DNA from 4 places in the Microbulbifer sp. A4B17 genome. Region 3 is predicted to be linked to each of the others. Evidence: predicted binding sites of a transcription regulator. Region 3 holds the regulator's gene; each other region holds the start of a gene.
The links. The regulator LexA, encoded in region 3, represses DNA repair genes until DNA is damaged. The targets are predictions, from matches to a motif close to ACTGTNTNTANANACAGT.

Region 1: uvrD (DNA helicase II) is a predicted target of LexA. The motif match lies at 3,200-3,217, and genes of this name have one in related genera.
Region 2: recA (recombinase RecA) is a predicted target of LexA. The motif match lies at 3,373-3,390, and genes of this name have one in related genera.
Region 4: BTJ40_RS11510 (VRR-NUC domain-containing protein) is a predicted target of LexA. The motif match lies at 1,958-1,975, and genes of this name have one in related genera.

The regions. Positions count from the first base shown of each region.
Region 1 covers NZ_CP029064.1:4,976,557-4,981,572, reverse strand. The annotation lists gene BTJ40_RS21855 (DoxX family protein) at 1-150, shown strand, start outside; gene gstA (glutathione transferase GstA) at 266-871, shown strand; gene BTJ40_RS21845 (multidrug effflux MFS transporter) at 883-2,142, opposite strand; gene hexR (transcriptional regulator HexR) at 2,257-3,111, opposite strand; gene uvrD (DNA helicase II) at 3,251-5,016, shown strand, end outside.
Region 2 covers NZ_CP029064.1:3,708,112-3,713,127, reverse strand. The annotation lists gene BTJ40_RS16335 (glycoside hydrolase family 16 protein) at 34-2,067, opposite strand; gene BTJ40_RS16330 (CinA family protein) at 2,759-3,271, shown strand; gene recA (recombinase RecA) at 3,445-4,479, shown strand; gene BTJ40_RS16320 (regulatory protein RecX) at 4,480-4,965, shown strand.
Region 3 covers NZ_CP029064.1:3,131,035-3,136,050, reverse strand. The annotation lists gene topA (type I DNA topoisomerase) at 1-2,079, shown strand, start outside; gene BTJ40_RS13955 (DUF6586 family protein) at 2,083-2,574, shown strand; gene BTJ40_RS13950 (hypothetical protein) at 2,662-2,919, shown strand; gene lexA (transcriptional repressor LexA) at 2,986-3,591, opposite strand; gene BTJ40_RS13940 (TIGR00730 family Rossman fold protein) at 3,752-4,390, shown strand; gene BTJ40_RS13935 (TetR/AcrR family transcriptional regulator) at 4,676-5,016, shown strand, end outside.
Region 4 covers NZ_CP029064.1:2,580,819-2,585,834, forward strand. The annotation lists gene BTJ40_RS11495 (hypothetical protein) at 1-366, opposite strand, end outside; gene BTJ40_RS11500 (hypothetical protein) at 951-1,370, shown strand; gene BTJ40_RS11505 (hypothetical protein) at 1,379-1,816, opposite strand; gene BTJ40_RS11510 (VRR-NUC domain-containing protein) at 2,073-3,734, shown strand; gene BTJ40_RS11515 (ATP-dependent DNA helicase) at 3,737-5,016, shown strand, end outside.

The sequences.
Region 1 (5,016 bases), 1.8 Mb from region 3:
GCCTCAGCTTTTCTGATACACCTGGCCCCGGGTGATGCGGCTGAGATGACCAACTTTATGAAAAACATCACTATTGCCGGTGGTTTCCTGATTCTCACCTGTGCCGGTGCCGGTCGCTTCAGTCTGGATCATTGGATTCGCGGTAAATAGATTTCTGCATCAGCGGGATTAAGGGTGTTAAATCTGTAGCACTTGAGGTGTTGTCGGGAAAAACTAATCTGCGCCTATACTGCTGAGAAATGGGCTATTACCCCAGGGGATCACCATGAAGCTCTTTTATGCACCGGGTGTGTGTTCTCTATCACCTCATATAGTCGCTTGTGAGGCGGGTATTGATCTGGAACTGCAGAAGGTCAATTTAAAAAACCACGAGCTGGGAAACGGCGACGACTTCACAAGGATAAACCCAAAAGGATATGTACCCGCACTGCAACTTGAGGGGGGTGAAGTGCTTACTGAAGGTCCTGCGATTGTTCAGTTTCTGGCGGAGCAAAAACCCGATGCACAGTTAGCGCCAGCGGTGGGTACCCTGGCCCACTACCGGGTCTTGGAGTGGCTGAATTTTCTCAGCGCAGAGGTCCATAAATTATTCAGACCACTTTTCTGGAATGGTACAGAGAAGGAACAAGAGTACTCCAGGGAGCGGCTAATCCACTGGTTTGATTATATCGAGGGGTGCCTGAATAAGGACTATTTAATGGGGGACAGTTTCTGCGTTGCCGATGCTTACTTGTATGTGCTTTCGCGGTGGTTGAAGCTTCAGCAGTTTGATATGTCACGTTGGCCCCAGCTTCAGGCTTTCCAGAAGCGCATGGAAGAGCGGCCAGCAGTACAGCGGGCCCTTCAAGAAGAGGGGTTGGAAGCTGTATAAAAAAGCCTCAATTAACGTGGGGTAAACCTCCGGCTAGCCGGTATATCTGATTCTATCGGTTTGCGTGCCCTGGCCAGGAAAAGTGCGGATAGCAGTGCCACAAAGGCACAACCTGCCATTGATCCTGCAATAGGTGTCAGGGTTCCTGTATGCAGGCTGCTTACCAGTCCACCCAATATACCCCCTGTGATAAATATGGTGGCGCCATAGAGTGCATTAGCGCTGCCACTGATTTTCGGGAAAAACTCCAGGTAACAGGCGGCGGCGTTGGGCCCGGTAATTCCGATGGAACTCATTACCAAAACCAGTGGAATCATCCACAGGGTTAACTCTTTAACCCCGGTCATGGTACCCAGAACTAACAGTCCGCACCCCAATAACTGCAAGGCAATACCCGCCAAGAGGATATTGCGCGGCTCGAAAAAGTTCAGCAGGCGGATATTCACCTGAACCATAAAGATTAGTCCGAGCACGCAGATACCGAAAAACAGCGGAAACTGATTCGCGCTAACACCGAAATAATCCATAAACACAAAGGGCGCGGTGGTGATGTAGATAAACATCGAACCGCTGACACAGGCCTGTGCAATCAGGAACCCAATCGCGCGGGGGTTGCGCAAAACCTGGCCGTAGCTGCCTACGAGAGACTTTAGCGGCATTAACTGACGGCGCGCTCGGGTAAAGCGGGAGACGGTCTCCGGCAGTAGCAGCTGCACTAATACGAGCATTGCCAGAGCGTACAGTAACAAAAAGACGAAAATACTCTGCCAGCCGCCCACGGCTAGCAATGCAGAACCGATCACCGGGGCGATCAGCGGTGCAATGAGCATGATGGTGCTGATCAAGGAAATTATTTTTGCCGCTTCACGGCCACTGTGCAGGTCGCGCACTATGGCGGCGCAGATCACTGTGGCAAAGCCGCCGCCGACCGCCTGGAAAAAGCGCAGGATAATCAGTTGGTCTACATGATCGGTAAACAGGACCAACAGGGAGCTGACCATATAAATGCTGAGGCCGATAGTTCCTACCAAACGCCTCCCCCAGCGATCCGATAGCGGCCCGCCAAACAGCTGCCCGAGGGCAAAGCCCAGCAGGAAGCTGGATACCGAGTACTGCACCCGCTCAACTTCTGTATCCAGGGCTGCAGCCATCGACGGAATTGCGGGCAGGTAGCTATCGATCGAAAAAGGTGTCAGGGAAACGAGGGCGGCAAGCCACACCACCAGCCAGCGCGGTGCTTTGTCTTCCGTGGTCGAAGCGGTGGATGTCATCTTGTTGCTCTGGTACAGCCTGGAGGGATCTCCCCGAAAACGCAATTGGCGGGAAAAGGCTATGGTGGAGACGGGCGGGCAACTATCCAGTGCCCACCTTGGATAAGTGGGAGTTTAGTGCTTGTCTTCCCGCAATGTGTACAGTCCCTGCTTCAGTTTCAACAGGTGCTCCTGTAGCTGAGGGCCTTTGCGCTGGGCTACACCGATGGCGAGCACATCAATCACCACCAGGTGAGCAATGCGTGAGGACAGCGGTGTGTAGATCTCGATATCTTCTTCCACATCCACTTCCAGGGGGATGCTGGCTTGTTGTGCCACCGGCGAGCCGCTGGGCGCCAGGCCAACCACCAGAGCACCTTGCTCTTTTGCCATGCTCATGGAGCGAAGCAGCGCCTTGGTGCGACCGCTCTGGGAGATAGCCACGACTACGTCTCCCGGTTGCATGGACATGGCCGACATATTCTGGATGTGGTGGTCCGAGTGGGCGGCGGTGGCCAGTTGCAGGCGGAAGAACTTGTGCTGGGCATCGGCGGCGACAGCACCGGAGGCACCAAAACCGAAGAATTCCACCCGCTTGGAGGCGGCCATTGCCGTGACTGCGGCCTCAAGGGCGCGGTCGTCAATTCTATCGCGAACTTTCAGCAGGGTATCCACCGTGGAGTCGAAAACCTTGCGCTTGTACTCGGCAATGGTGTCCGTTTCCGTAACCGCAATCTGGCCAAAGCTGGGGCTGGAAGCCAGCTGCTGCGCCAGGTTCAGCTTGAACTCCTGGAATCCGGAGCAGCCCACGGCGCGACAAAAGCGCACCACAGTAGGTTCACTCACCTGGGCTTCAGTGGCCAGGTCGACGATACGCATATGAATGATTTCATCGGGGTTGGCGAGAATATACTCCGCCACCTTGCGCTCTGATTTGCGCATGGATGACAGTTGTTCACTGATTCGTTGCGTTACTTCCGCCGGTTTCACAGGACTTCCTTCTCTATGCCAGTTGGCGCAGTTTAGCTGCTGTGCCCTCCGCTGGCGAGCGACATTACATTGTCAGGCAGGGCAAAATCCTGTTTATTTACACAGGTCTTGTGCATCAGCTCTGGTACAATCTTCGCCCATGGACGTATCTCAGATTTTAGACCCCCTCAACGACGCCCAGCGCGAAGCAGTAGCTGCCGCGCCCGGCAATCAATTGGTTCTGGCCGGTGCCGGCTCGGGCAAGACCCGGGTGCTGGTACACCGCATCGCCTGGCTGATGCAGGTGGAGGGCGCCTCGCCCTACTCCATTATGGCGGTAACCTTTACCAACAAGGCGGCCCGCGAGATGCGCGCCCGTATCGAAGAGCTGCTGGGGGTGAATACCTTTGGCATGTGGGTGGGCACCTTCCACGGCCTGGCTCACCGCCTGCTCAGGGCTCACTGGCAAGAAGCCAAGTTGCCGCAGAATTTCCAGATTCTGGATTCCGATGACCAGCTTCGCCTGATCAAGCGGATACAGGCAGATCTGGGGCTGGATGATAAGAAGTGGTCACCGCGTGAAACCCAGTGGTGGATTGGCGCGCAGAAAGATGAAGGTCTGCGTCCGCAATATATCAATGCCGGCGCCGATCCCTGGTTGCAGACCATGGTGCGAATCTACTTCGCCTATGAAGAGGCCTGTCAGCGCGGTGGATTGGTGGATTTCGGTGAGCTGCTGCTACGCGCCCACGAGCTCTGGCTGAATAACGACGCTATTCTGGCCCACTACCGACGGCGCTTCCCCCATATCCTGGTGGATGAGTTCCAGGATACCAACACGATTCAATATGCCTGGCTGCGCCTACTTGCCGGTGAGCAGTGCCATATCACCGCCGTGGGTGACGATGACCAGTCCATCTACGGCTGGCGCGGTGCCAAGATCGAGAATATCCAGCACTTTTCCACAGATTTACGAGAAGTGCAGACGGTGCGACTGGAGCAGAACTACAGATCCACCTCCACCATTCTGAACGCGGCTAATGCGGTGATCGCTAATAACAGTGGTCGCTTGGGCAAGGAGTTGTGGACCAAGGGCGAAGAGGGTGAGCCCATCGCCGTCTACGCGGCCTACAACGAACAGGATGAATCGCGCTTTATTGTCGAGCGCATCAATGACTGGGTGCGCGACGGTAATCGCCGCGACAGCATCGCTATCCTCTACCGCTCCAATGCCCAATCCCGGGTACTTGAAGAGGGGCTTTTGCGCGAGCAGGTGCCCTACCGTATCTATGGCGGCCAGCGCTTCTACGAGCGCCTGGAAATCAAGAATGCCCTGTCTTATTTACGCCTGATTACCAACCGCGATGATGATACTGCGTTTGAACGAGTGGTGAATACGCCCACCCGTGGCATCGGTGCGCGCACTGTAGAGATGGTGCGTTCTTATGCCCGGGAGCAGGGCTGCTCCCTGTGGCAGGCGGCCAAGCTGATGTTGCAGCAACGGGTATTGGCTGCTCGCGCCGGCAATGCCCTGCAGAGCTTCCTGGACCTGATTAACCAGCTGGCAGCGAATGCAGAAGATAAAGAGTTGGATGCTATTGCTGAGGATGTGATCGAAAACAGCGGTTTGCTGGAGTTTCACGGCAAAGAGAAAGGCGAGAAAGGCCAAACACGGGTGGAGAACTTGCAGGAACTGGTCACTGCCTGTCGCGGCTTTACCGGTGCAGGCCTGCCCGAGGGAGAGGAAGATGAGGAGGAAATTCCCCTTCTTAACCAGTTCCTCGACAGCGCTGCCCTTGATGCCGGTGAAGGCCAGGCGGATGAGTTTGAGGATGCCGTCCAGCTGATGACCCTGCACTCCGCCAAAGGTCTGGAGTTTCCCCTGGTATTTATGGCGGGTGTGGAAGAAAACCTGTTCCCCCACAA
Region 2 (5,016 bases), 580 kb from region 3:
CGCTGCCATTTGGCAGCGCCCTTTCTTGTAGTTTTAGTTTCTGCGGGGGCTCTGTGCACATTGAGCAGGTGGGGTGCAGCCTCCATGGCGATGCTTGTGCTTTTTCTGATGAGAATGGCACTTGTGAGAGCGCGGGCGACAGTTATCGCTATTGTCACTGTCCGAGCTTCCGCCGGAGAAGTAGATATCGTCAATCTCGATATCGCTGATATCTCCGTCAACACCCAACAGTTCAAACAGCTGGATAACATTTGACATATCTACCTCGCTACTGAAATCAGAAACGGGGATTGATACCTGATGCCACTCGCCATCGCGTGCGAAGTCGTATGGATCGGAGCCGCTGGTAAATTCAATCCACTGTTGGCCGATATCGCTGACGCTACCGCTTTTCATACCAATTTTAAAGGTGGTATCTGAGCTGGTTTTCAGGGCAAAATTCAGCGCTGCGGAATCATTATCGAAAGCGGACAGGTCATAGTAACTGTCGGCAGTAAATGCCATTCCAAACCAGCCGGCACCGGAGGAGTAATAGGAGAGTGACTCTTCACCTTCAAATGGAGTTTGAGTGGCTTCCAGCAGGGTATCGCCCCAAATATACAGGTTGCCATCAGTTCCCAGTGTGAAAGTTGAATTGGCCTCTGTAGTTTCGGTGTAGAGAGAGAAGACACCAGTCGGTGCTGTTTTTTCAACACTTTCGCTAAAGTAGATATCGTCAATGGCCAGAACAAAATCTTCAGAAGCGGCATCACCTCGAATCATAAATGCCTGGCTGATAGTGTTGAAGTCCACTCCCAGTTTGCTTAGGGGGATACTGACCTGATGCCACTCGCCATCGCGCTCCAAGCCGTAGGTATCGTCACCGTCTACCAGGTCCACCCATGCATCCCCGCTACCAGTACTGGAAATACCGATGCCGATGGTCTGGCTGCTGGTGGTTTTCATTTTGAAGTTAAGATGACCGTTCTCGTAGTTCATCAGATTCAGGTCATAGTGCATCCAGAAGCCCATGCCAAACCATTCACCAGCGGTAATATCAAATTCCAGGGCTTCATCGCCCTCGGCGGCTTCGGCACTGACAGTGGCTGTCATGCTGTTTTGATTCCAGACATACATTTCTGTATCGGTGCCAAGCTGCAGGGATTCGGAGAGGTTACTGCCTTCGGAAAATACGCCGACATCACCATTTTTTGCAGTGTCTTCAGCCAAGGCAATTTCCGTGCTGTAGCTGCTGTCGTCGTTATCGTAGATGCGGACATAGTCCACGTACATTTTGGCGGGCATCGGGGCGGTGATTTCGCTATTGGCATAAATCTCCGGGAAAATACCTCCTACCGCCAAATTCAGAATCAGGAAATGGTGCTGGCGGAATTCATCAAATGCTGGGTCATCACTCCCGATGCTGATAACTTCGTTGGCTTCATCATCGACCCACATGACAATACTGTCTGGTGTCCAGGTCATACCGAAAATATGGTAGTCCTCGGTGAGGTCTGTACTGGAACCGAAGTCGTCAACAAGGTTTTTGGATTGACCGTAGTCTGCCTGGCCGGTGTAGTCATCGGACTCATGCCACCAGTGGAAAGCGCCGGAAACTTCTGAGTTTACTGTACCGGCACTAAGAGCTTCAGCCATGCCGGCTTCGAGAATATCCAGTTCACCGCAGGCGGGCCAGCCTACCTGGCCGTAGTCGCCGCCCAGTTGCCAGAAGGCGGGCCATAAGCCGGCATCCAGATCAGGCAACTTAATACGGGCTTCGATGGTGCCGTATTTATAAGTCATGCGGCCCAGGGATTTCAGACGGGCAGAAGTAAAACTGCCGTCGTCGTTTTGCAGTGCCTGAATGATAAGGTTGCCATCTTCGACATAGGCATTGGCAGTGTCATCGGTGTAGGTTTGCAGCTCATTGTTACCCCAGCCTGAGTTGCCTACATCGTAGGTCCATACGGATTTGTCGATGCTGTCACCATCAAAATTATCTTCCCATACCAGTGTTTTCGAATTGGCAAGTGAGGACACGCAGGCGCCGACAATAGCAGCCGCGATCGCTGATTTTTTTAAGTTCATGGTCTTGTCTTTCTTTAATTATCTATGGGGATGCCAACTTCATTATGTTTTTATAGTGGCTGTAATTTGCCACGATGATTAATGGTTGTTGGGCTTGGAGATTTTCTGTTTTTTATTTTGATATTTACTTGTTTAGTACAGCAGTAACAGACTAACAAAAAGCCGATTGTTGCAAAGCGAAAGCATGGGCTCTTCATCGTAAGACTGGTCCAGCTTATCGCATAAACAAAAATCATTTGCTTTATGTACTCACTCGCAGGGTTTGGATTAAAGCAATTCCATGTTTATTCACGTTTGCTTTTTAGTTTGCTGTTGCCTCTTAATTTCACCATTTGAAATTATTTGTCGAATTTATCTCCCTTTTAAAATTTAAATTCTAAATCTGAGGTGAGTTGGCGGTGAAAATCAGATTTATAGGCTTGATGCCTGTTGGCAATTTTTGGCTATTAAATCTTTTCTGCGCTTGTGTGGTTACTTGGGGGGGTTATCTTTTCGTGCCTGCGAGAGTGTGTGTCGAAGCGATAGGATTCTTAACGGTTCAGTATTGGTGGTGTGGTTGTATTTTCGGCTGTGGAGCAGCAGGGGTAAAATGGACTTGTAAGTTGCCGCTGGTCGGCAGTCAGAATAAGTGCCCACTTCTGTGCTGTAATGTCGGAACTAGGGCACAGGAATGGTTTAACAGGAAGAAATAGTGGACCACAGAGATATAACCGGGCTTGCCGGCGAGTTGGGCCGGGAGCTGGAAAAGCGGGATTGGCGAGTGACATCGGCAGAATCTTGTACTGGTGGCGCGATTGCGGCGGCTATTACCTCTATTGCCGGTGCCTCTAACTGGTTTGATGGATCAATTGTAAGTTATGCCAACCGCATCAAACACAATGTTTTAGGCGTCGACAGCAATGACCTCAAGCAATTTGGTGCTGTGAGCGAGCCGGTTGCGCGGCAGATGGCTTGTGGAGCTTTGGCGATGATGGATGCCAATCTCGCCGTAGCGGTAAGCGGTATTGCCGGGCCCGATGGCGGTACTGCCGAGAAGCCGGTCGGCACTGTTTGGATTGCCTGGGCCCATGCGGAGGGGCAGGAGCCGGTGCAGATCGATGCGAAGTGTTTTTTATTTAACGGTAATCGAGCTGAGGTGCAATCGCAGACAGTGGTGAAGGCACTGAAGGGGATGTTGTCGATAATCCATGAGCATCCGGTTTGAGCGTATCCACTGGGGCAATTCTTCCCCTTTCATCTCAGCTACAGACCTCTATTCCATAGGTGGCAAGCTCAGCCTGGAGCTGGTACTCAGCTTATGGATTTACTGGTTGCCTATACAGTAATCCTTCGTTAAGCTTGCCACCATCAATACAGCTCAGAAATACGGGAATGGTCATGGATTCCAATAAAGACAAGGCACTAAAGGCGGCGTTATCTCAGATTGAACGTCAGTTCGGTAAAGGTACTGTGATGCGTATGGGAGATAAGGAGCGCGAGCGTATCCCTGCAATCTCCACCGGCTCCCTCGGCTTGGATGTGGCCCTGGGAATAGGCGGCCTGCCGCGCGGCCGTATTGTTGAAATCTATGGACCTGAATCTTCCGGTAAGACCACCCTAACCCTGCAGGTGATTGCCGAGGCCCAGCGCAACGGCGGTACCTGTGCTTTCGTAGATGCTGAGCATGCCCTCGACCCTATCTACGCTGAAAAACTGGGTGTTAATGTCGATGAGCTGATCGTATCCCAGCCGGATACCGGTGAGCAGGCGTTGGAAGTAGCTGATATGCTGGTGCGTTCCGGTGCTGTTGATGTACTGGTAGTGGACTCTGTAGCGGCCCTGACCCCGCGCGCTGAGATCGAAGGTGAAATGGGTGACTCCCACGTCGGCTTACAGGCTCGCCTGATGTCCCAGGCTCTGCGTAAGCTCACTGGTAATATCAAGAACACCAATACGCTGGCGATCTTTATCAACCAGATCCGTATGAAGATCGGTGTTATGTTCGGCAGCCCCGAAACCACTACTGGTGGTAACGCCCTCAAATTCTACTCCTCTGTGCGTCTGGATATCCGTCGTATCGGTTCCGTTAAAGACGGCGATGAAGTAGTGGGCAACGAAACTCGAGTGAAAGTCGTTAAGAACAAGGTAGCTCCTCCGTTCAAACAGACCGAGTTCCAGATCATGTATGGTGAAGGCATCAACATGATTGGTGAGATTGTCGATTACGGTGTGAAGATGGGGCTGGTGGATAAAGCCGGGGCCTGGTACAGCTACAAGGGCGATAAGATCGGTCAGGGCAAGGCAAACGCCACCAAGTTCCTGCGCGATAACCCCGATATTCGCAATGAGATTGAAGGCCAGCTGCGCGCGCAGCTGCTCGGTGATTTAGTCCCGGCCACTCCTGAAGAGGCTGCGGAATTACCGGAAGAGTAAATGCCGTACTCAAAAGCGGATTTTTCCGCTGATCCAGCTCAAGCGCTCTTCAGCGCGGCGCTTGAGCTGCTGACCCGCCGCGAGCACTCCCGTTATGAATTGAGGCAGAAGCTCGCGGCAAAATTCCCCAGCGCCGATTTCGATACGCTCTTTGAGCGCCTGCAGGAACTTAACTACCAATCCGACCAGCGCTTTTCCGAAGTTTTTGCCCGTTCCCGTGTCCAGCGCGGCCTGGGGCCGATGCGCATTCGCCAGGAGCTCCAACAGCGAGGTGTGGGCAGTGAATTGGTTGCTCAGGCACTGGATCAACTGGAGGTGGACTGGTTTGAGCTGGCAGCGGAGATACTACAGAGAAAATATCGGGCTCCAATGGGGGCTGAGCTTCCACGGGATCAGTGGGTGAAGGAGCGGGCGCGGCGCCAGAGATACCTGGCTTATCGGGGCTTTTCCGCAGATGCGATTGGCTGGGCGCTGGACGGCAATTAATCGGGCTTATACTCTGACTGCTGCCCGGATAACTGGTCGATAGCCTTCGGC
Region 3 (5,016 bases):
TCAGCGGGGCGTGTACAGTCCGTCGCGGTTCGCCTAGTGGTTGAGCGGGAGCGGGAAATTCGCGCGTTTATCCCGGAAGAGTACTGGACTCTGTTTGCCGATACTGCGACGGCAAAGGCTGCCAAGCTGCGCCTCGAGGTGAAGAAGCAGGCTGGTGAGGCCTTCCGTCCTACCAACGAAGAGCTGGCGATGAGTGCTGCCAAGCAGCTTCAGTCCAGTGAGTTTGTTGTTTCCGCCCGTGACGACAAGCCAACCAGCTCCAAACCCAGCGCACCATTTATTACCTCCACCCTGCAGCAGGCGGCCAGTAATCGTCTCGGCTTCAGTGTGAAGAAAACCATGACCCTGGCCCAGCGTTTATATGAAGCTGGCCATATCACCTATATGCGTACCGACTCTACCAACCTCAGTAAAGAGGCTGTGGAATCGGTGCGGGACTATATCGCCGAGAATTACGGCGATAAGTATTTGCCGGAAAGCCCTAATAGCTATAGCAGCAAAGAGGGTGCTCAAGAAGCGCACGAAGCTATCCGCCCGTCCGATGTGCGTATCGCCCCGAATATGTTGTCCGGTGTTGAGCGGGACGCAGAGAGATTGTACAACCTGATTTGGCAGCAATTCGTCGCCTGCCAGATGACCCCCGCCCAGTTCACTTCTTCTTCCATTGTGGTCAGCGCCGGTGACTTTGAGCTGCGTGCGCGGGGCCGTGTGATTCGCTTCGATGGCTTTCTGAAAGTAGCGCCACCCAGCGGTAAGAAAGATGAAGACCTGGTGCTTCCAGATGTGAAGGTTGGCGACAAGCTGTCCCTACAGCAACTTGACCCCAAACAGCACTTTACCAAGCCGCCGGCGCGGTTTAGTGAAGCGGCTCTGGTTAAGGAATTGGAGAAGCGCGGCATCGGTCGCCCATCCACCTACGCTTCCATTATTTCCACGATTCAGGATCGTGGTTATGTGCGGCTGGAGAACCGCCGTTTTTATGCAGAGAAAATGGGAGATATTGTTACCGACCGCCTCAGTGAAAGCTTCAAGAACCTGATGGATTACGGATTTACCGCAAACCTGGAGGAATCCCTGGATGCGGTTGCCGACGGTGATAAAGGTTGGAAGCAACTGCTCGATGAGTTTTACCTGGACTTTTCCGGGCGCCTGGAAAAAGCGCAATCTGCTGACGCGGGAATGCGTCGCAATACGCCGACAGATACCGATATCGAGTGCACCAAGTGTGGCCGCCACATGCAGATCCGCACCGGCTCCACTGGGGTATTCCTGGGTTGTTCCGGATACGCGCTGCCGCCTAAAGAGCGCTGTACCAATACCATGAATCTGGTTTCAGGCGATGAAGCGGTCGATGCGGATAAAGATGAGGAAGCTGAATCCAGATTGCTGCGGGAGAAGCGCCGCTGCGGCAAGTGCGGCACAGCCATGGATAGCTACCTGCTGGATGAACAGCGCAAATTGCATATTTGTGGCAATAACCCGGATTGCAACGGCTACGAGATAGAGCAGGGCACTTTTAAAATCAAAGGCTATGACGGCCCTATCATCGAGTGCGATAAGTGTGGCAGTGATATGCAGTTGAAGTCGGGCCGCTTCGGCAAGTACTTTGGTTGTACTAACGAAGACTGTAAAAACACCCGTAAGTTATTGAAAAATGGGCAGCCGGCGCCACCAAAAATGGATCCGGTTCCCATGCCTGAACTGGCATGTATCAAAGTGGAGGATCACTATATCCTGCGCGATGGTGCCTCTGGCCTATTCCTGGCTGCCAGTCAGTTCCCGAAAAACCGTGAGACTCGTGCTCCCTTGGTCAAAGAATTGCTTCCTCATCAGAGCGAGATAGATCCAAAGTACAGCTTCCTGTTTTCTGCACCGACACAGGATGACAGCGGGCGGGATACCGTGGTTCGTTTCAGTCGCAAAACTCAGGAGCAATATGTTCAGTCTGAGGAAGAGGGCAAGGCTACTGGTTGGCGTGCTTTTTATCGCGATGGTGGTTGGAAAGTAGAGGCTTCTACCAAGAGCACTGCCGCCAAGCGCAAGAAGCCTGCGGCTAAAAAAACGGCGGCAAAGAAGTAGATAATGACTAACCCTTATACGATTCATGTCACTTCGGCTCTGCGCAAGAGCCAGCTGTTGCTGCAGCAGCCATGGGATATGCCCCTTCAGCGCGATGCGCTGGAGGAGGCTGCCTTGATGCAGCTGTGCAAAGCCTACCGGGCCTTTCTTGCGGAACAGGCGACTCAGCTTCAGCTCGAATTTGAGCCGGAGTCCCCGCAGTTAATTATTGATGCGCTAAGGGGGCAGGGAAGGGCCAGCGCGGAGGCTAATGAGTTATCTGGCTTGGTTAGCGACCCACAAAGCTGGCTGTTTCATATGCTCCACGCCTGGAAAGAACAGCAGAAAATATCTGTGGTTGCGGGTGATAAAAAACAGCAGGCAAATTTAATCCCGTTGTACAGTGATGTTGCCAAGCCGGAATTTGCACCCTTGTCCAAAGAGCTGCTGTTCGAATGGCATCGCTGCTTGAACGAGTTGGTGGTGAGGCAGCGCGCTCATTTGGATGAGTGCTGAAGAACCCCCCATAAAACGAGCGAATGAAACTTTTCGCGAGCCTGTGGTACACTGGGCGCAAACTGTTGTGCCGTGAAGGAAAAGCGAATGTCCTCCGAAACTTTTGAAATTATCGAGCTGGCTAATGGCGATGTAGCCTTGCGTCGTGCTGGCCATAAGGAGGACCCTTTGGTGAGCATTTCTTTTTCTGCAGAAAGTCTTCAGTTTCTGCGAAAGAATAAGGTTGCTGTGGCCCGAGCCATGTTGGAAGCGGGTATTGAAGCTGTACAAAATCTGGACGATCTTGAAGCAGGTTACTTCGAAGAAGAAGACGAGTTGATGCCGGTAAATCATACTATCCACTAATACCAGCATTACCACGGGTTTTAATAACAGCGGCCAATGGCCGCTGTTATTGTTTTGAGGATATGCTCAAGGTGTCTGGCGGATCACCCCTACCGCCAATCCCTCAATAACAAAGTTCTTATCTCTCATATCGACTTGAATTAATTCAAAGTCATCATTTTCAGGAAGCAGCTGAACGGTTGCCTGGTTCCCTTTGCGACGAAAGCGTTTCACGGTGACTTCGTCATCGATACGGGCAACTACGATTTGGCCGTTACGCACCTGTTCGGTCTTTTGTACCGCCAGTAAATCTCCGTCGAGAATACCTGCATCTCGCATACTCATGCCGTGCACTCTAAGCAAGTAGTCTGCGGGTGGATGGAAGAAGCTCGCGGGCAAGTCGCAATAATCTTCAATATGTTCATTGGCGAGGATCGGGTTCCCCGCAGCAACCCTTCCTACAATTGGCAGGCCGGATTGGTGATCGGGTATTCGTATGCCTCGGGAGGCGCCGGCAACCATCTCAATGGCGCCTTTTCTGGCGAGCGCTTTCAGGTGTTCCTCGGCGGCATTGGGCGAGCGGAAGCCGAGCTCCTGGGCAATTTCTGCCCGTGTTGGTGGGTAGCCTGTTTCATCCAGGTAGGACTTGATCAGGTCGAGAACCTGGGACTGACGAGCGGTGAGATTGGTCATAGATTTACCTAGTTTTCTGTATTTATATACAGTTGCTGGAATTATATACAGATTTATTGTTCGTGCAATCCTCAGGTTTTAGCCTTTGTGAGCTGCTACATTGAGGGAGAAAGTAAGGAGACAAGAAAACGTTGAAGGAACTGACAATGAGGGAAAAATAATGTTGGATGCAAAAATGCAGGAAGCCTGGAGAGTGCTTCGTATTCAGTCTGAACTGGTTGATGGAATTGAGCGACTGATAGCCTTGGGTGGCGCTGTGACAGTATTTGGAGGGGCTAGGTTCACAGAAGACAGCGCCGAGTATAAGCAGGGCGTTAAACTGGGGGAGCTTCTTGCAGCGGAAGGTATTCCCGTGATCACCGGTGGTGGGCCGGGACTGATGGAGGCCTGTAACCGAGGGGCCTTTGGGCAGCCGGGCACATCGATTGGATTAAATATAGAGCTGCCTTTTGAGCAGGCGGCAAATCCATATCAGGATATCAGTTTGAATTTCCGTTACTTTTTTGTGCGGAAATTTATGTTTGTAAAACACGCGCTCGGATTCGTCGGGCTTCCCGGGGGATATGGCACCCTGGATGAGCTGTTTGAAGCGCTTACCCTGGTGCAAACACAGAAAGTGCGGCGTTTTCCTATTGTGCTGGTGGGTAAGCACTACTGGAGCGGGCTTTACGATTGGTTGGTGAATACCGTTTTGGAACGCGACTGTATCGATGCCGGCGATCTCGATCTCTTTCATGTTGTTGATAGTGTAGATGAGGCTGCGGCTTTGATAATGAAATATATGCAGGTGAAAGATTAATTGCTCCAGGAGAAAATTAAAGTACTAAAGATTTTTTCAGAATGATGCTTGTTTGCGCCGCTTTCACTGCAGAGGGTTGAGACGGCTGGTGGGAGTAGGATGCCTGTCTAAGTTGGCGGGAGATCAATTCCCTGGGTACTGATCTTACCGCCACTCATACTTTTCCCTGTTATTTTTGCTCTTGAGTCTCGTCTGTTGGACTCTTGCCGAGCTGACTCTGCGACGGTGAGAATGTGCTACTCTGGCGTCGATTAAACGTATGTTTTAAATGGTAGTTTGAGACTTATGAGCCAAGCAGATACGGTCAGCCGGATACTCGACGCAGCGGAAGTGCTGTTTGCTGAACGGGGTTTTACTGAGACCTCATTGAGAACAATCACCAGCACAGCCGGCGTCAATCTGGCAGCGGTTAACTATCACTTCGGTTCTAAAAAGGAATTGATACAGGCGGTATTTGAGCGCTTTTTAACACCTTTTACCTGTGCGTTGGAAGCAGAGCTTGATCGTCGCCTTGCCCTGGGGCAGCCCTTGGGGGTGGAGGAGCTGATTGAATGTCTCTATCGGGTTGGGCTCGGAAGCCTGGGGCTGGAGGGGAAGGATCCGCAGCGATTTATGCGCCTCTTGGG
Region 4 (5,016 bases), 550 kb from region 3:
AAATCCAATTCTTTTTCCAAACGCCAGGCCGAACAGGACTATATAGAAGAGAGAGGATATCAAAAGGCTGACCACTAGCCACCAAGTGGGTGAGCCACCGCTATCATTGGTAAAAGCAAAGTACTGATACAGTAATTCTAAGGGCAGCATGACAAAAAATAGAATCCTCCAAGCTACACTGGGACTGTAGATTGGGTGATTGTCATCGAGCGAACTTTCGGGTGCTTGATAGAGGTTTTGCAAGTCCTCCCCTTTATTGATTGCCTTTCCCATAATCTTTGGTATGCCACGTTTAGCTTCTGTTTGTGTTGTGGAAAAATTTACTAAGCACCAGTTTTCAGAGCCGGACCAGTTTATTGCGGCCATCATAGTGGCTCCTCGCTTTTGCAGGAAGCAGTATCTGCCAATTAACCACTAATCATCCGCTTTTCCTAACTTCTGGAGACTGCTAGATAGACACACAGCTTCTAACTTGTTGGTACTGTGGATTCAAAGATCCCAACTATACTCTCTAACCCGAGTGGTGAGCTGGTTCACACTATTGACAAAAACTTAGGCCGGGTGTTGACTTGACACTTGAGGCTTATTTCACATTGTTCAATTTTTGATAGCTCCAAGTCCTACTGATCTCAACACTGAAATTAAAATAACTTCAGATGGAAGCTAAACATTGACAATCAGGTCTCACTAATATTGCAAATTTGTAGGCTATATTGTCACATTCGAGCGATGAGCTGCCTCACATTATCGATAAACAGTTTTACCAAGTGTTGACTTTGAAGCTGCAAGCAATATGCTCGCTGTTCAAATTTTGATAGTCAAAGAGCCTAGCCGCTAAGCAATGATCATCTCAATTTAGCTCAGGGAATGGCGAGAAGTAACTTTCGGGTTGGTAATTGATACCTGTCCGATGTAGTGGTAAATAATAAGGACATTTCAAGATGCAGAATTTGTATCAGGCACCGGACAGCCCTCTTACAGACTCCATTCCACACTACAGACCCAGTATCGGCTGGAAGATACTCTTTTTAGTCCTCGCACCACTGGAGGTTTACTCACAGTACCTGGGTTTTACTGCTGAAGAGTGGGATCTTCCCATCTGGTGGATGCTTTTTAGCCTGTTGGTATATTTCGTATTTTTTGTCGCTCTTTTCGGCTTGGCCTTTTCGAAAAGAATCGCCTTTTCAAATGCATGGCGCTTCTATTTGCCCATTTTGATTTCTACTGACATATTTGAATTTTTCGACATCATAGGAGAGTTCAATATGTCGGTGCTACGAAACCAGATCATCATTATGATTTGGCTTTCGGTGATATTTTTTACTTGGTATGTCGTCTATAAATATCAAAAAGTAATGCGATATTTTTGATAAATACTTTATTGGAAGGTATTTCCCAAATTACCTGAGCCGGTTTGTGTGGTCAGTGCGATTTCACCACTGCCGACCTGGGATGTTGTTTGAATATTGGAGACGCCATTTTGCGTCACAAGAACACTACTGCTAGTACCGCTATGTTGATTAATCTGGGATGAATTCGAATTACCAAACTGATTAAGTACTAGGGAGCTTGAGAACAAAGATCCATCCTGTCCTTGATCTATTTCTGCCATATTCGCTGAGCCGTCTTGGTTGACCTGGGTAATACAGGAAACAACCTCTATCGCAACAATATTTTCGTTGCCTTGATCAAGATTTACGTTATTAGATGCTCCTGACTGGGTAACCTCGCCCACGCTAGAAGTGATATTTTCCTGGTCCATCAGCGTAAAGTTACTGTCTCCAATTTGAATAATAACGCCTGTTGCTGCAGACATATCGGTTTCCTGTTCTATTCGTCCAGTATTCGTATTGCCGATTTGAGTAACTGATGAGTATTTATGGAGCCGCCATAGGAAAAAATGGCTGAATAACTAAGAAGAAAGCTTGGGATTGTTGTTTGTTCACCGGGCCAACTTGCTGTATAACCATACAGCCCCAGAGTGACCTCTGCCTCATTGTTTGCATATCACGTCATAAGGAACTGGTGTGCGGTATCGACGATAGATAGATCGAAAAACTAGCGCTTGTGCCATGACCCAACCGATAGAATTGCCAACTGGCTACTACCTGGACAACTTCAAAGCGTTGATTGAATTTGTTAGCCAACATTATTCCTGGCTTATCACCACATCTGAGCAAAATTTTTTTAAAACCTTCCAAGAGTTGGATATTTATAGCCAGCGGCTCTATGTGCGTTTGCTATCCCGTAAAGGAGTACCTTCCTCTAGAGGATCGCTTTTCCGCCTGGGGAAGCTTAACTACGGTGAGATAGAGAGCATTGAAAGTGCTGCAGCTGTTTTGGATCGCTCCGGGCTACTTTGCTATAATCCAGTGTTAACGGTACAGGAATATCTACCACTATTTACCAAAGCTGAATTATTTGCGGTAGCCCCCTCAGGTTTACCCAAGTCTTTAAGCCGGCCTTCCCTCGAACAACTATTGCTCGAAGAACCCAGTTCGAGTGACTGGTTTGAGAAGTTGCTGTCTCAGCACAGGGTGCTAGCTGTCCACGGTGCCGAACATTTCCAGACTTTCAAACTGTGCTACTTTGGCAACTTGAACCAGGACCTTACCGACTATGTATTACGGGATCTTGGGCTTTATAGATATGAATCCTATCCGCTGGATAAGCAAAATCTCCCCTTTCAAAGCCGGGCACAAATTGACCAGTATCTGCTCTACTATCAATGCCTGGAGCTGTTAGAAGAGCCATTACTGGAAGATGCAGAAGCCATAATAGCCTTATCTGCTCAACTGCCAGAAGGTATTGATGGTGACTCAACCCTGGCTCGTCGGCTGGACAGGATACGTCTTAAGTTGGCACGGCAGCTTGAGCGGCTCAATGCCCTTGAGCAGGCCGATGCACTATATCAACTTTGTAAAACCCCTCCCGCCCGTGAGCGCCGCGCACGAATTGCCGTAAAGCAAGGGTACGACACTCTAGCATTGGAAATATGCGAGGAAATAATAGCTTCCCCTATGGACCAAGCAGAAAGAGAGTTTGCTCTTAGCTTTGGTTACCGCACAGCCAAACGAAGTGGAGGCCTCAACAACTGGCAGGCACCTCATAAAATCCAAGCCCCCACTGAAGTGATAAGTTTGGCGCAGGGGGAAAGCTGTGTTGAGCTACTGGTGGCAGAGCACCTTGAAGGTTCTAGCGGTGGTGAGTGTTTTTATGTAGAGAACACCCTATTCACCGGTGTGTTGGGCCTCTATATTTGGGACATACTGTTTGCACCTGTGCCTGGTGCTTTTTTCAATCCCTTCCAGGTGGCCCCAGCCGATTTTCGCACCGCGGATTTTTACTATTCCCGTCAAGCGCTATTCAGCCAGCGATTGGCCGAAATAGAGCATGAGTCCTTGAAGTCCCGTGTCCTCTCTACCTTTGCAGAGAAACAAGGTATTGCCAACCCTTTAGTTGCTTGGGAGGCTTTGTCTACAGAACTACTTGAGAAGGCGCTGGATAGAATCCCCCCAAGTCATTGGCGTTCAATTTTTAATCGCATGCTCAGTGATATCACACAGAATAGAAATGGGCTGCCAGACCTCATTTGCTTTACTCCCTTCGGTCACTATGAACTCGTGGAAGTTAAAGGTCCTGGGGATCGCTTACAAAAAAACCAAGAACGCTGGCTGGCGTTTTTTGCTGAAGAGGCGATCCCTCATCGGGTAATTCATGTGGAGTGGCACTAGCTTTGAATAGCTTAGAGTCGGCTGAGACTTTGAATCTTTCTGTGGGAGAGCTAGTCGCTTTTTCCTGCCGCAGCGGAGATTTGATTCGGGAGCCAACTTCAGGGCCCTCTGCCCAAGAAGGGATTCGGGCTCATCAGAAGCTACAAAATCAGCGGCCCAAAGGCGCTGAGGCAGAATACAAGCTCAAGATCCAAATAGATTGGATGAAACAGCAGGTTACTTTGGGCGGCCGGGTTGACATTTTTCACCCGAAAAGTGATTTGCATAAACCGGCTCAGCTGGATGAAATTAAGACCACTTATTTACCTCCATCGAAGTTGCCGGAAGCCGCCAAGAAATTGCATTGGGCCCAGCTAAAAATTTACGGCTATTGCCACTTGGTAAATGAAGGCGCTACAGGTGGTACAGATACAGTTGCCCTGCAAGTTGTCTGGTATAACCTCAAGGAGCGCAAGGCCTATCCAGAATGCATAGAGTACCGCTTTAGTGAGTTAGAGGCCTTCACTCTTGAGGCTCTCACAAAATATTTGTGTTGGCGCAGGGCTTGGCAGGAACATCGGCAACGGCTTATTGATACGGCGAAACAGCTCGCTTTCCCTTTCCCACAATACCGCCCCGGCCAGCGCCAACTGGCAGTGGAAGCCTACCGGTGTTTCCGGGACGGTGGTGGGCTGGTGGCTGAAGCTCCCACGGGAACCGGTAAGACAATCAGCACCCTATTCCCAGCCATAAAGGCAATTGGCGAGGAAAAGCTGGATCAGCTGATTTACCTGACAGCAAAGAATTCCGGTCGGCAAATGGTGCGGGAAACCATTGAGGCACTTCAGGCGAGTGGTTTGAAGTTATCTTTACTTGAAATTCAAGCAAAGGAAAAAACCTGTACCTGTAACCTGGGGCTTTGTACTCGTGATGATGACGGCATCTGTCCGAGAACAAGAGGGTTTTATGATCGACTTCCAGTTGCAATGGATGCCCTGCTCGGCCGACCCCAGTTAACTCCCAAAGAGATTGCTGATGTGGCGGATCAGCAGCAAATCTGCCCCTTTGAACTCTCCCTTCAGGTATTGCCTTGGGTAGACTTGGTGGTATGTGATTTCAATTATGTATTTGACCCTTTGGTACGCCTGACCACTTTTCAGGACCAGCGCAATCGCCGCGCACTGTTAATCGATGAAGCTCACAATTTGATCGACCGCGCCCAGGAAATGTACAGTGCAAAGTTATCCCGCCGTGATAGTCACCGCGCAGCTAATGCTTGCAAAGGGCACTCTCCTACATTGCG